2 regions of the Methylorubrum sp. B1-46 genome follow, and region 1 is predicted to be linked to the other one. Evidence: predicted binding sites of a transcription regulator. Region 1 holds the regulator's gene; the other holds the start of a gene.
The links. The regulator HrcA, encoded in region 1, represses chaperone genes, less so after heat shock. The targets are predictions, from matches to a motif close to GTTAGCACTCNCNNNNNGNGAGTGCTAAC.
Positions count from the first base shown of each region.

Region 2: the regulator HrcA is predicted to act here: its motif matches at 4,425-4,453, upstream of groES (co-chaperone GroES).

Region 1 is NZ_CP088247.1:519,770-526,759, forward strand. It holds gene LPC10_RS02520 (efflux RND transporter permease subunit) at 1-1,083, shown strand, start outside; gene LPC10_RS02525 (DMT family transporter) at 1,312-2,271, opposite strand; gene hrcA (heat-inducible transcriptional repressor HrcA) at 2,380-3,471, opposite strand; gene LPC10_RS02535 (hypothetical protein) at 3,715-3,972, shown strand; gene rph (ribonuclease PH) at 4,122-4,835, shown strand; gene rdgB (RdgB/HAM1 family non-canonical purine NTP pyrophosphatase) at 4,832-5,467, shown strand; gene hemW (radical SAM family heme chaperone HemW) at 5,714-6,892, shown strand.
Region 2 is NZ_CP088247.1:5,237,679-5,244,668, forward strand. It holds gene LPC10_RS24280 (ParA family protein) at 185-1,090, shown strand; gene LPC10_RS24285 (hypothetical protein) at 1,080-1,613, shown strand; gene LPC10_RS24290 (hypothetical protein) at 1,822-2,100, opposite strand; gene groL (chaperonin GroEL) at 2,340-3,980, opposite strand; gene groES (co-chaperone GroES) at 4,065-4,355, opposite strand; partial or broken gene LPC10_RS24305 (CorA family divalent cation transporter) at 4,569-5,573, shown strand; gene LPC10_RS24310 (MarC family protein) at 5,677-6,318, opposite strand; gene LPC10_RS24315 (lipopolysaccharide biosynthesis protein) at 6,537-6,990, shown strand, end outside.

The DNA of each region.
Region 1 (6,990 bases):
ATGGCGGCGATTCCGCACCTCGTCTCGGTGATGTCGACGGCGCCCCTGAACCGCACCGAGGTGCGCATCCGCCCGAAAGAAGGCGCGGCGGCCGATCTCGGCGTCTCGACCGACGTCATCGCCGAAACCGTACGCGTCGGCACCATCGGCGACATCGGCATCAACCTCGCCAAGTTCAACGCCAAGGACCGGCAGGTACCGATCCGGGTCCAGCTCCCGGAGAGCGCCCGCGGCGCGGTGGCGCGGCTCGAGAACCTCAAGGTGCCGGCCAAGAACGGCACGGCGGTGCCGCTCGCGGCGGTGGCTGACATCGAACTCGACCAGGGCCCCGGCGCGATCGAGCGCTACGATCGCGCCGTGCGCGTGGCGGTCGAGGCCAATATGGAAGGCTCCGACGCGCTCGGCTCGCTGATCGAGCAGGCGCTCGCCACGCCGACGGCGAGGAACCTGCCGCCGGGCGTCACCATTAAGCAGACCGGCGACGCCGAGATCATGCAGGAGGTGTTCTCCGGCTTCCTTCTGGCGATGGGCGCCGGCATCATGATGGTCTACGCCGTGCTGGTGCTGCTGTTCGGCTCATTCCTGCAGCCGCTCACCATCCTGTTCTCGCTGCCGCTCTCCATCGGCGGCGCCATCCTCGGCCTGCTGATCTGCCAGATGCCGATCTCGATGCCGGTCGTCATCGGCATCCTGATGCTGATGGGTCTGGTGACGAAGAACGCGATCATGCTCGTGGACTTCGCGGTCGAGGAGATGCGCTCCGGGGTCGATCGTGTCACGGCCATCGTCGATGCCGGGCGCAAGCGGGCGCGGCCCATCGTGATGACCACCATCGCCATGGCCGCCGGCATGGTGCCCTCGGCGCTGGCGCTCGGCATCGGTGGCGAGTTCCGTGCGCCGATGGCGGTGGCGGTGATCGCCGGACTAATCGTCTCGACGCTGCTCTCGCTGGTCTTCGTGCCGGCGGTGTTCCTGCTGATGGACAGCCTCGGCAACGGGATCGGGCGCGGGCTCGGCCGCTTCGTCGGACCCCGCGACGAGCCGGAGGACGGCCCCGTCCCGGTTGCCGCGACGCACCGCTAGCGCGGCAGCCCGATCCTCATCGCGCCCAATCGTGAGGCGCCTCGCCATCGCACCGCTCCCCTGAGCGCGCGATGACCGGCCGGCCCGTGCACCGCCCCCTTGCACGAGCCGGCCGGTCGTCTTTCGAGGATGACCCCGTCGGGCGTCCTCACACCCTTTCCGGTTGGTCACTTCGGGATTTGTCTCATCTCCGTCATCGCGAGCGAATGCGATCAAGCCGCGGTCGCATCAGATGTCCCGGCCCTGATAAATCTCAGGGGCGTCGATGCGCGGACTCCGAGCCCGCCGGAGGAGGCGTCCGTCGATCGCCGCGAGGCCGCAGCCGATGAGGACCATCCCGGCATAGTGAAGCATCTCCAGGCGCTCATCCAGCACGAATGCGCCGAGCAGGATGGCGGAAACCGGGATCAGGAAGGTGACGAGCAGAAGATTCGTGGCTCCGGCGCTCGCCAGAAGGCGAAAGTACAGAAGGTAGGCCAAAGCGGTCGACAGGATCGCGATGCCGACCACGGCGGCCCAGACCGACGCGCTCGGCATCGCCAGCGTCCACGGCCGGTCCACCACCAGCGCGACGGGCAGGAGCAGGAGCGTGGACGCCGTGACCTGTCCCGCGGCGGTCGCGAGCGGCGGCACCCCGAGACGGCGGAAGCGTCGTCCGAACACCCCGGCGCAGGCATAGGACAGAGCCGCGGCGAGCACCGCGATCTGTGACGCGAGGTGACTCTCCGTCCCGGAGATAGCGGAGGATCCGACCATCACGACGACACCGGCGAAACCGATCAGCATGCCCGCGAACTTGCTGACGGTCATGCGCTCATCGGTCGTGAACCAGTGGGCGACGAGGACGGTGAAGAGCGGGCTCGTCGCGTTGAGAATCGCCGCTAGGCCGGAAGCAATCTGCGTCTGACCCCAGACGATGAGGAGGAACGGCACGACGTTGTTGAGCAGACCCATGCCAACGAATGCACCCCAGACCGCGCGACCGCGCGGTCGATCGAGGCCGGCCAGCGGCAGGACGAGGTTGAGGATCAGCGCCGCGATCCCGACGCGCAGGACGACGAGTGTCAGGGGCGGCAGAGCGGAGAGAGCCACGCCGGTGAAGAAGAACGATCCACCCCAGAGCACGGATAGGGCGAGCAGCATCGCCCATTGAGTGGCGGACATCGGACGGTTGACGGCGGGCGACATCGAGGACTCCGGCAGGTGTAGTCACGCCCTGCCTACGGCGTCCCCCGGATGAGCCGCCTCCCGATTCCTGCTCTCGAATCCCGTTCTAAGGCCGATGGGCCGCGATCCTCATCGAGACCGGTCGAGCAATCCCGAGACCACCCGGGCGGTGTAGTCCACCATCGGCACGATGCGGGAATAGTTCAGCCGCGTCGGGCCGATCACGCCGACGACGCCGACGATCTTCTGCGCGCCGTCGCGGAAGGGGGCGGCGATCATCGACGAGCCGGAGAGCGAGAACAGCTTGTTCTCCGAGCCGATGAAGATGCGCACGCCGTCACCTTGCTCGGCCCGCGCCAGCAGCTCGATCACGTCCTTCTGCGTCTCCAGGTCGTTGAACAGCAGGCGGATGCGCTCCAGGTCCTCGGCCGCGCGCAGATCATCCAGGAGGTTGGCTTGGCCCCGCACGATGAGCTGGCGCGCCTCGGAGGGGCCGACCGTGGTGGCGAGCCCGGCATCGACCAGCCGCTCGGTCAGCGCGTCGAGTTCCCGCTTCATCGCCGTACGGCCAGCCTCAATGTCGGCGCGCAGGGCGTCCAACGTGCGGCCGCGCAGACGAGCGTTGAGGAAGTTCGACGCCTCCTGCAGCGCGCCCGCCGGGAGACCGGGTGGCAGATCGACCAGCCGGTTCTCCACGGTGCCGTCGATCGAGACCAGCACCACCAGCGCCCGGTCGGCGTCGAGGCGGACGAACTCGACATGCTTGAGCCCGGCATCGACCTTGGTGGTCAGCACCACGCCCGCCCCCCGCGAGATCCCCGACAGCAGCGAGGAGGCCTCGGCGAGCGCCGAATCGAAGGTGTGGCGCGAGGCCGCTGCCTGCATCTGCGCCTCGATCCGCGCCTTCTCGGCGAGATCGACATCGCCGATCTCCATCATCGCATCCACGAAGAAGCGCAGGCCGAGTTCCGTCGGCAGGCGGCCGGCGGAGGTGTGGGGCGCGAAGATGAGCCCCGAATGCTCCAGATCCGCCATGACGTTGCGGATCGAGGCCGGGGACAGGCTCATCGGCAGGATCCGCGCGAGGTTGCGCGATCCCACCGGCTCGCCGGTGGTCACGTAGCTCTCGACGATCTGCCGGAAGATTTCGCGGGCGCGCTCGTTGAGGGCGGAGAGCGCTTGGGGCTGCGGTTGCACGATCGGCTGAACGGTTTCGACCAAGGACACGAAAAACCTGACGAATGATTGTGGGCGCTTGCGGGCCGCCGATCAATCCTCGCGCTTCGCGACACGACGGCAGGGGATACCGAACGCGTTTAGTCGGCAAACGTGACCGGACGAGGGATCATTCGGTGCTCTCAGGTCGTTTCTCGGTCAGGGCCGCGCTTTCGAGCGCGAACCCGCCTACCCGTCATTCAAGCGAAAATGGAGCTCCCGACAGTGCTTACAGGCGCACGAAAGACCATGGTCAAGGCCGCCGCCCTGGCGATCGCGGTGACCGGCCTCGGGCTCGCCTCGGCGCCCCGCGCCGCACAGGCCGCTCCGCTCCCGATTCAGACCGAGGCGGCCACGGCAGGGGATGCCATCGAGCAGGTGCAGTACCGCCCGCACCGCCACTACCGCCGGCATTATCACCACCGCCGCCACATGCACCGCCACCACCGCTTCCACCATCCGCGCCATCATCACCACCGCCGCTATCACCATCACCGCCGCTGGTGACCGGCCGGCAGGGCTGAGCATGGAGGGGCTGCCGTCGCGAGACGGCAGCCCTTTTCGCTTCCGAATGGACTGAGACCATCGGGCGGTTGCCGCGACGGCCGCCAGCGCCTAAGAGGCCGGGCTTCGAATTTCGACACGGAGCTGAACGGATGCGTCCCTCGAAGCGCGCGGCGGACGCGATGCGCGACGTCACGCTGGAGCGGGCGGTCGCCCGCTACGCGGAAGGTTCCTGCCTCGTCACCTTCGGCAACACCCGTGTGCTCTGCACCGCCTCTCTGGAAGAGCGCGGCCCGCCCTGGCTGCGCGGCTCCGGCAAGGGGTGGGTCACGGCGGAATACGCCATGCTGCCCCGCGCCACCCACGAGCGGACCCGCCGCGAGGTCAATTCCGGCAAGCCGTCGGGCCGCACGCAGGAGATCCAGCGGCTGATCGGCCGCTCGCTTCGGGCCGTCACCAACCTGCCCGCGCTCGGCGAGCGCCAGATCACCATCGATTGCGACGTGATCCAGGCCGATGGCGGCACCCGCACCGCCTCGATCACCGGCGCCTGGGTGGCGCTGCACGATTGCCTGGCCTGGATGCGTGCCCGCTCGATCATCTCGGTCGATCCTCTGAAGGACCACGTCGCGGCGGTCTCCTGCGGTATCTACAAGGGCCAGCCGGTGCTCGACCTCGACTATGCCGAGGATTCGGCCGCCGAGACGGACGCGAACTTCGTCGTTACCGGAAAGGGCGGCATCGTCGAGGTGCAGGGCACCGCCGAGATGGAGCCGTTCACGGACGAGCAATTCCTCGAATTGCTGCGGCTCGCCAAGGGCGGGGTGGCGCAACTCGTCGAGCTGCAGCGGAAGGCCATCGCGTGAGTGGGCATCGCATCCTCTCCGGCAAGGTCGTCATCGCGACCCACAATGCCGGCAAGCTCGTGGAGATGCGCGAGTTGCTAGCCCCGTTCGGCGTCGAGGCGGTCTCGGCCGGCGAACTCGGGCTGTCCGAGCCCGACGAGACCGGAACGATGTTCGCCGAGAACGCGGCGATCAAGGCGCACGCCGCCGCCAAGGCCTCAGGGCTGCCGGCCTTCGCAGACGATTCCGGGCTCTGCGTCAACGCGCTCGACGGGGCGCCGGGCCTGTTCTCCGCCCGCTGGGCCGGCCCGAACAAGGACTTCAACGGCGCCATGGCGCGGATCGCCGACGAGCTCGACCGGCGCGGCGCGAGCGACCGGCGCGCCCACTTCGTCTCCGCCCTCGTCCTCGCTTGGCCGGACGGGCATACCGAGCTGTTCGAGGGCCGCGTCTTCGGCGACCTCGTCGCGCCGCGCGGCGCGCTCGGCTTCGGCTACGATCCGATGTTCCGCCCGGAGGGCATGGATCGGACCTTCGGCGAGATCTCGTCCGAGGAGAAGCACGGCGTCGATTGGCAGAGCGGCAACGCGCTGTCGCACCGGGCGCGGGCGTTCGTCCTGCTGGCGAAGGCGTGTCTGCGCCGGCCGGGTTGAGCTTTCGCACGCGGTCCAACGTGCTTACATCCGGCTGATAGGACGAAGTGCGCGCCGGTCGCACGGCGCCGATCCCACTTGCACCCTCATCCGGAGGTGCCGCGAAGCGGCCTCGAAGGATCCTCCAGTCTTCGCGCGATCCCTGGAGGATCCTTCGAAGCTTCACTCCCGCTTCGCACCTCGGGATGAGGGCAGCGGATCAGACGGCCGCACCGCCCGAGCGGCTCGATCACACAAGACAGGCCGATGCTCCCCGCGACACCGCCCGACCATCCGACCCGCGATGCGGGGTTCGGGATCTACCTTCACTGGCCGTTCTGCGCCGCGAAGTGCCCCTATTGCGACTTCAACAGCCATGTCCGCCATGCCGGCGTGGATCAGCCGCGCTATCTCGCCGCCTTCCGCCGCGAGATCGCCCACGCCGCAGCGCTGGCCCCGGGGCGGACCGTCACCAGCATCTTTCTCGGCGGCGGCACGCCCTCGCTGATGGCGCCGGAAACGGTGGCCGGCCTGCTCGACGCCGTGGCCGGCGCCTGGGCGATCGCGCCGGATGCCGAGGTGACGCTGGAGGCCAACCCCACCAGCGTCGAGGCGACGCGCTTTCGCGGCTACCGATCGGCTGGCGTCAACCGCGTGTCGCTCGGCGTCCAGGCGCTCGATGACGGCGACCTCAAGCGGCTCGGGCGGCTGCACAGCGTGGCGGAGGCGATGGCGGCGGTGCGCACCGCCGCGGCGCATTTCGAGCGCTTCTCCTTCGACCTGATCTACGCCCGGCCCGAACAGACGCCGGATGCCTGGGCCGCCGAGTTGCGGCGGGCGATCGATCACGCCGCCGAGCACCTCTCGCTCTACCAGCTCACGATCGAGCCCGGCACGCCGTTCTTCGGCCTCGCCCAGGCCGGCCGCCTCGTGCCGCCCGACGACGACATCTCCCGCGCCCTCTACGACGTGACACAGGAGATCTGCGAGGCCGCGGGTCTGCCCGCCTACGAGATCTCGAACCACGCCCGCTCCGGCGCGCAATCGCGCCACAACCTGCTCTACTGGCGCTACGGCGAATATGCCGGGATCGGCCCCGGCGCCCACGGCCGCCTCGTCCTGCCGCAGGGCCGCACCGGCACGCTGACCGAGAAGGCGCCGGAAGGCTGGCTCGCCCACGTCGAGCGCGAGGGCCACGGCATCGTCGAGACGGAAGCGCTGTCCGCCGAGGACCAGGGCGACGAGTTCCTGATGATGGGCCTGCGCCTCGCCGAGGGCATCGACCCCGCCCGCTACGCGGCGCTGAAGGGCCGGCCGCTCGAGGCCGGGCGCCTCGACGCGCTGGTGGCGGACGGCCTCGTCGCGCGACGCGCCGACGGCCGCATCGCCGCGACCGCCCGCGGCGCGCCGGTGCTCAACGCGGTGGTGGCAGAGCTGGCGGGCTGATCCTGACTCTTCGGCGGATGCCGTTCGTGCTAGACCGAACGCATCGTCCCGGAAGGTAGTCACCGGCTTTCGGAACATGACGACGCTCTCGATCGAGG
Region 2 (6,990 bases), 670 kb from region 1:
CCTTGCCGCGACGGTCACGCATCGGCGCCCGGGACCGGCCCTTGATCGGCAAATGGCGGGATAACATTCAGCACTCTGCCGAAAGCCGTTGCCGGTCACGGCAACGCTCGATGCGCTAGATTGTCGTCGAACGGCTCGCCTTCCGGGTCGCGTGGGTCCTGACGTGGGGATCGTTTGTGAGGGGATGTCGGTGGGCGGCAAGCTGATCGCGGTGGCGAACATGAAGGGCGGGGTCGGCAAGACCACCACCGTGGTCATGCTTGCCGAGGCGCTGGCGGCCGACGGGGCGCGTGTGCTGGTGGTCGATCTCGATCCGCAGGCCAGCGTCTCGGTCTGCCTCGCGGGCGACAGGCTGCTCGGCGAGATGATCGTCCGCGGGCGCACGCTGGAGGCCTATCTCGCTCTCAAGCTCATCACCCGCCACAAGCCGGACCTGTCCGCCCGGATCCAGCCCGGCGTCAGCCTGACCGTCCACAAGAACGCGCCGCTCTCGCTCTCACTGCTCCCGTCCGGCCCGCATCTGCGGCTCGTCGAGCGGGAGATCCTCTACGAGCTGACCGAGCGGAAATTCTCGATGCACGCCATCGACGAGCGGCTGTGGTCGGTCTTCCAGGAGGATTTCGTGCCGCTGGCCGCGCGCTACGACTACATCTTCTTCGATTGCGCGCCGGGCATCTCACCGATGACCGAGGTGGCGGTGCGGGCTGCCGACCTCGTGCTCGTCACGTCGATCCCCGACTTTCTCTCGACCTACGGTCTCAACGCCTTCGTCGAGACGATCTGGCGGCGCTCCGGCCGGCAGGCGAGCCACATCGCCCCGCGGAGCCAGCCGCACGTTCTTGTCACCCGCTTCCAGGCTCAGGTGCGCCAGCATCAGCGGACCCTGGCCCGGCTCCAGACCGAGGCGGGCTCTGAGGATGCCGGCTTCCGCCTGCTCCAAACCCGCATCCCGCAGGCGGCGGCGCTTGCCGACGCGCTGGTGCCGGCCGACGGCGCACCGCCGACCTTCTCTGCCAAGTACGGCGCCCATGTCTCCAACGTGCTGATTCCGCTCGTCGCGGAAGTGAAGGAACTCCTCCATGGCCCTTGATGTCGATGGCTACGCCGTGTTGCAGGCGATGGCCTCCGCGCCGGAAGCCTTTCCCGACATCCGCACCGAAATTCCCAAGGTCGCCCGCACCCTCGTCGTGAAGCAGCTCAAGGCGCGGAGCTTGCGCGTGGCGTCGCTGCGCATGATCCGAGAGATCCTGGGCAGCGAGAGCTTCGCCCTGATCGCCGACGGCATGTCGGAGCCCGAGGTGAAAGGGCTCGTGACCCGCCTCGATCCCCACCATCCTGCGCTGAAGACTGCGACGCCGGGTTGGCACCGTCACCGCCTCGCCGCCCTGGCCGCGGGCGACGCTCCATTCCGCAAAGGCGAGACCCGGCCCGAGGATGCGGTGACCAAGGCCCGGACCGTCGAGGCGCCCCCGGAACGCGCGCTGGCCAGCCGCCCCTTCGCCGCCGTGTGGGACGGCAAGGACCACGACGCGCCGGCCGTGAAGGAAGGCCGGGAAAAGAAGGATAAGGACAAGGATCGGAAGGAGCGCAAGGGCAAGAAGAAGAAGGGCTGACGTAGCCTTCCTCCCGCTCGCCGCGCCGGGTCTGGGGCTTTCCAGATAGCCGCTCGACTGGTGGGATATCGTCTGCCGCCCTCGCGAGTGTCAGCGAAGCGATTCCGGTGGCGCGACCTTTCCGGCCCTGTGGCACCCTGGCTCGCTTCGGCTCCGCCTCGCGATGACGGAGGCGGGCAAGACCCGACGCGGGCAAACCGAAACGAGATTACGGCTCGTCGCTGAACAGGACGGCGTAGCGCGCTTCGAGCGCGGCGAGCCGACCCTGGCCCTCCAGCACGGCGACCCGGTGCTGGCGGGTCACGTCGAGGAGACCGTCGGCCATCTCGCCCTCACCGCAGAGGCGGGCCCGATCGGAGATCTGCGAGAGCTGGTCGGCCATCAGGCCATCGATCCGTATTCCCTCCGCCAGCGCCTGCATCAGACCCAGCATCTCCTCGCGGATATGCGCCTGCGGTGTCGAGGAGGCGGGGATACGGTCCGTCACGGTACTCGCGAAAGTCAGGCCGACAACGTCAGAAGGCTGCCGAGACGAAGCTGCCGAGACCTGGCCTCCGCGGCCACTGCATAGGATAGACTTGGCGTGCTTTTCCTGCAGGGGCCCAGAGCTGCGCCCCGGCGGCCGCATTCGGGTCAGCCCAGGGTCTGCCAATCCGGGATCTGCCAACGAAGAAGGGGCCGCCTCTCGGCGACCCCTCCCGCGTTCTTCGATCTTGGACGTGGACTTTAGAAGTCCATGCCGCCCATGCCGCCGCCGGGCATCGCCGGGGCCGGGCTGTCCTTCTTCGGCGCGTCCGCGACCATGGCTTCCGTGGTCACCAGCAGGCCGGCAACCGACGCCGCGTCCTGAAGGGCGGTGCGCACGACCTTGGCCGGGTCGACGATGCCGGCCTGGATCATGTCGACGTACTCTTCGGTCTGCGCGTTGAAGCCGAAGGTCTCGGAGCCGGTGTTGTCGGTGATCTTGCCGACGACGATCGAACCCTCGACGCCCGCGTTCTGGGCGATCTGGCGGATCGGGGCCTCAAGCGCCTTGAGCACGATCTTGATGCCGGCCTGGACGTCCGGAACGTCGGACTTCAGCTCGGCGACCGCCTTCTTGGCGCGGAGCAGAGCCGTGCCGCCGCCGGGGACGATGCCCTCTTCCACCGCAGCGCGGGTGGCGTTGAGCGCGTCGTCCACGCGGTCCTTCTTCTCCTTGACCTCGACCTCGGTCGCGCCGCCGACGCGGATCACCGCGACGCCGCCCGCGAGCTTGGCCAGACGCTCCTGAAGCTTCTCGCGGTCGTAGTCCGAGGTGGTCTCCTCGATCTGCGCCTTGATCTGCCCGACGCGGGCCTCGATGTCGGCCTTCTCGCCGAGACCGTCGATGATCGTGGTGTTCTCTTTCTCGATGCGGACGCGCTTGGCGCGGCCGAGCATCGGCAGGGCGACGTTCTCGAGCTTGATGCCGAGATCCTCGGAGATGGTCTGGCCCTTGGTGAGGATCGCGATGTCCTCGAGCATCGCCTTGCGGCGATCACCGAAGCCCGGAGCCTTCACGGCCGCGACCTTCAGGCCGCCGCGCAGCTTGTTCACGACGAGCGTGGCGAGCGCCTCGCCCTCGATGTCCTCGGCGATGATGACGAGCGGCTTGCCGGTCTGCACCACTGCCTCGAGCACCGGCAGCATCGGCTGGAGCGAGGAGAGCTTCTTCTCGTGGATGAGGATGTAGGGGTCCTCGAGCTCGGCGACCATCTTCTCCGCGTTCGTGACGAAGTACGGGGAGAGGTAGCCGCGGTCGAACTGCATGCCCTCGACGACGTCGAGCTCGGTCTCGGCGGTCTTGGCCTCCTCGACGGTGATGACGCCCTCGTTGCCCACCTTCTGCATGGCGTGGGCGATCATCTCGCCGATCTCCTTGTCGCCATTGGCGGAGATCGTGCCGACCTGGGCCACTTCCTCGGAGGAGGCGACCTTCTTGGCCCGCGCTGTGATGTCCTTCACGGCGGCCTGGGTGGCGAGGTCGATGCCGCGCTTCAGGTCCATCGGGTTGATGCCGGCGGCCACGTACTTGGCGCCCTCGCGGACGATGGCCTGGGCCAGCACGGTCGCGGTGGTGGTGCCGTCACCGGCGATGTCGTTGGTCTTCGAGGCCACTTCGCGCACCATCTGGGCGCCCATGTTCTCGAAGCGGTCGGAGAGCTCGATCTCCTTGGCGACCGTCACACCGTCCTTGGTGATGCGGGGGGCGCCGAAGGACTTCTCGATGACGACGTTGCGGCCCTTAGGACCGAGGGTGACCTTGACGGCATCCGCGAGGATGTCGACGCCGCGCAGCATCTTGTCGCGAGCGTCGGCGGAGAAACGAACGTCTTTCGCTGCCATGTGAGTACCTGCCTCAAATGAGAGTGTCGGAAAGCCCTGAAGCCAGCGGGAGCGGCCTCGAAGGGCGGTGAAGCGGGCGCGGCCTTAGGCGGCGACGACGCCCATGATGTCGGATTCCTTCATGATGAGGAGATCCTGGCCGTCGATCTTGACCTCGGTGCCGGACCACTTGCCGAACAGCACGCGGTCACCGACCTTCACGTCGAGGGCGTTGACGCGGCCCTGCTCGTCGCGGGCGCCAGGGCCGACGGCGACGATCTCGCCCTCTTGCGGCTTCTCCTTGGCGGTATCCGGGATGATGATGCCGCCCTTCGTCTTCTCTTCGCTCTCGATGCGACGGACGACGACGCGGTCGTGCAGCGGACGGAACTTCATGAGCTGCCCTCTTGCTTCGAAATGGCGGTTGGTCTTCATGCGGCCGGGACGACCGCGCTCCACCTGATTGTTAGCACTCGAAACGACTGAGTGCCAACGACGGCCGCGAGATAGGCTCGGGCGGTTTTCGAGTCAAGGCGCAGCTTCTTCCCGGCTGCGGCGTTTCTGCACGAATTTCGCGTGCATCCCGCACGACACGGACGATTCCTCCCGATGATGAGCCTGCACGGAGCGAGCGGCGCCGTCGAACACGGCGGCACGGACGGCAGCGCGAGCCTGCCCGATCATGCGCTCTGGATCGACTTGAACGACCCGACCGCGGAAGAGGCGGCACGGGTCGAGGAGAAGACCGGCATTCGCATTCCGTCGCGCGCAGCCCTCAGCGAGGTGTAATCGTCGAGCCGCCTGCGGCGCAACCGCGACGGACTCTCGCTCTCGACGCCGATGGTGACCTTCGACCGCTCGGATTTCAGCCTCAAGCCGCTGGGCTTCCTGCTCACCGCCGATCATCTCGTCACCGTGCGCTTTCACGAGATGCGGGCCTTCGCGGCGGTGCGCAAACGTGTGGATGACGGGGACGGCGACGGCAGCACCAGCACGCGGATGTTCCTGCTCGTGATCGAGGAACTGGTCGATAATCTCGCCGATCTGCTGGAGGAGATGTCGGGCGATCTCGACAGCCTCTCCACCCGCATCTTCGACTTCGATGGCGGCGCACGGCCGGGCGCACGGAAGGGCGACACCACAGCCCCGAAGCGCCGCGACCTCGCGCTGCGCCGCCTGCTCCGCTCGGTCGGGCGCCACGGCAAGTCGCTCGCCAAGGTCCGTGCCAGCCTGCTCGGGCTCGCGCGGATCGTCGCCTTCACCAAGAGCGAGTGCCAGCAGACGCTCGGCGAGGACGAACTGCCCCGCTTCGACACGCTGGCGCGCGACATCGCCTCGATCGACGAGTTCGAGACGCGACTCTCCGAGACTGTGCAGTTCCTGCTCGATGCGACCCTCGGGCTCATCAACATCGAGCAGAACAACGCTTTCCGCGTCCTCACCGTCGTGTCGGTGGTCGGCGTGCCGCCCACTCTCGTCGCCTCGATGTACGGCATGAATTTCAAGCACATGCCGGAACTCGACTGGGCCTACGGCTACCCCTACGGCCTTGCCCTGATCGCGATCTCAGCGGTCGTCCCGCTGCTCTACTTCAAGACGAAGGGCTGGCTCTAAGCTATCGTTTTGCACCGCCATTTCCGAAGAGTCGGTGACCACCGTCAGGGACGGTGCTCTCGCGCCGCGTGGGGAGGCGCACGTTTCGGGAGCATCCCGCGTCTCAGTGGCTGAGGCCGGGGAAAAGGTTTTGCAGGCTCGTCACCATCATCTCCATCGCGACGGCGGCGAGGATCATGCCCATCAGGCGGCGCGTGATCGCGGTTGCTGTTGCGGAGAGGTGCCGGCCCAGCCATGGGGCGGAGAGCAGCGCGACCGTCAGCAGGGCGAGGAAGGCGCCGACGCCGATCGCGAGTTCCAGCCAGTTCCCCTTCGTTTCGGCGGCGTGGCCGTAGACGATGAGCGTGGCGATCGTTCCCGGACCGACGAGCAGAGGGATCGTCAGCGGATAGATCGCGACGCTCGCCGCATCGATCGTGTCTTCCCTCTCATTGGGGGTGCGGCCGTGCGTCCGGCTCGATGAGCCCTGCAGCATCGAGAGCGCGATCGTCAGAACGATGAGCCCGCCCGCCAGACGAAAGTCGTCGACGCTGAGCCCGAAGGCGTCCAGGACAAGCTGCCCACCGAGGATCGAGACGAGGCAGCCGATCGTGGTCCCGAGCGCCGCCGTGGCGGCCACCCGCCGACGTACGGCGTCCGACGCGCCCTCGGTGAGGGACAGGAACACTGGTACGTTCGCGATCGGGTTCATGATGGCGAACAGGGCAGCGAAGACCTTCGTGACGAAGGGTAGGTCGATCGACATCGCGAGCCTCTGTTTCGAACGCGTCCGGCTCATAGCATGCCGCGGGCCTCGGCACGGCGGGCCGGCATCGATCGGCAACGGCGAGCGGGGATATGGGTCCGTACCGCAACGGCGGTGACGCGGCCGCCCCACAATTCAGGCTTTGTTGGCGGCTAGCTGCGAGTCTCGCCTGTGAACGACACTTGGCTCCAGGCTGAGCGAGCAGCGCACCCCGTCCCATGGCCGTCATCGCCGCCTTCATCCTCAATGCCGGGCTGAACTTCGTCCTCGGCATCGCCATCGCCCGGATGCTGGGGCCGGCCGATTTCGGTCGCTTCGCCCTGGCGACGGCCGGGGCGGTCGTGCTCAACACCCTGCTGTTCGAGTGGCTGCGGCTCTCGGCGACGCGGTTCTACTCGGCGCGGGTGCGCGAGGCCGAGCCGTGGATCCGCCGGGGGCTCGATCAGGCCTATGGGGCCGTCGCGGTGGCGCTGTTCGCCGCCGCCGCCCTCTGCGCCGGGCTCGGGATCGCCGTCGATCCGACCCCCGAGGGCCGGTGGGTGATGACCGCCGGCACCATGGTCGCGGCGATCGGCATCGGACTGTTCGATTATCATGCGGCGCTCGCCCGCGCCCGTTTCATCGGCGGCGCCTATCTCCGGCTCGTGGTGTGGAAGAACGGTCTCGCCTTCA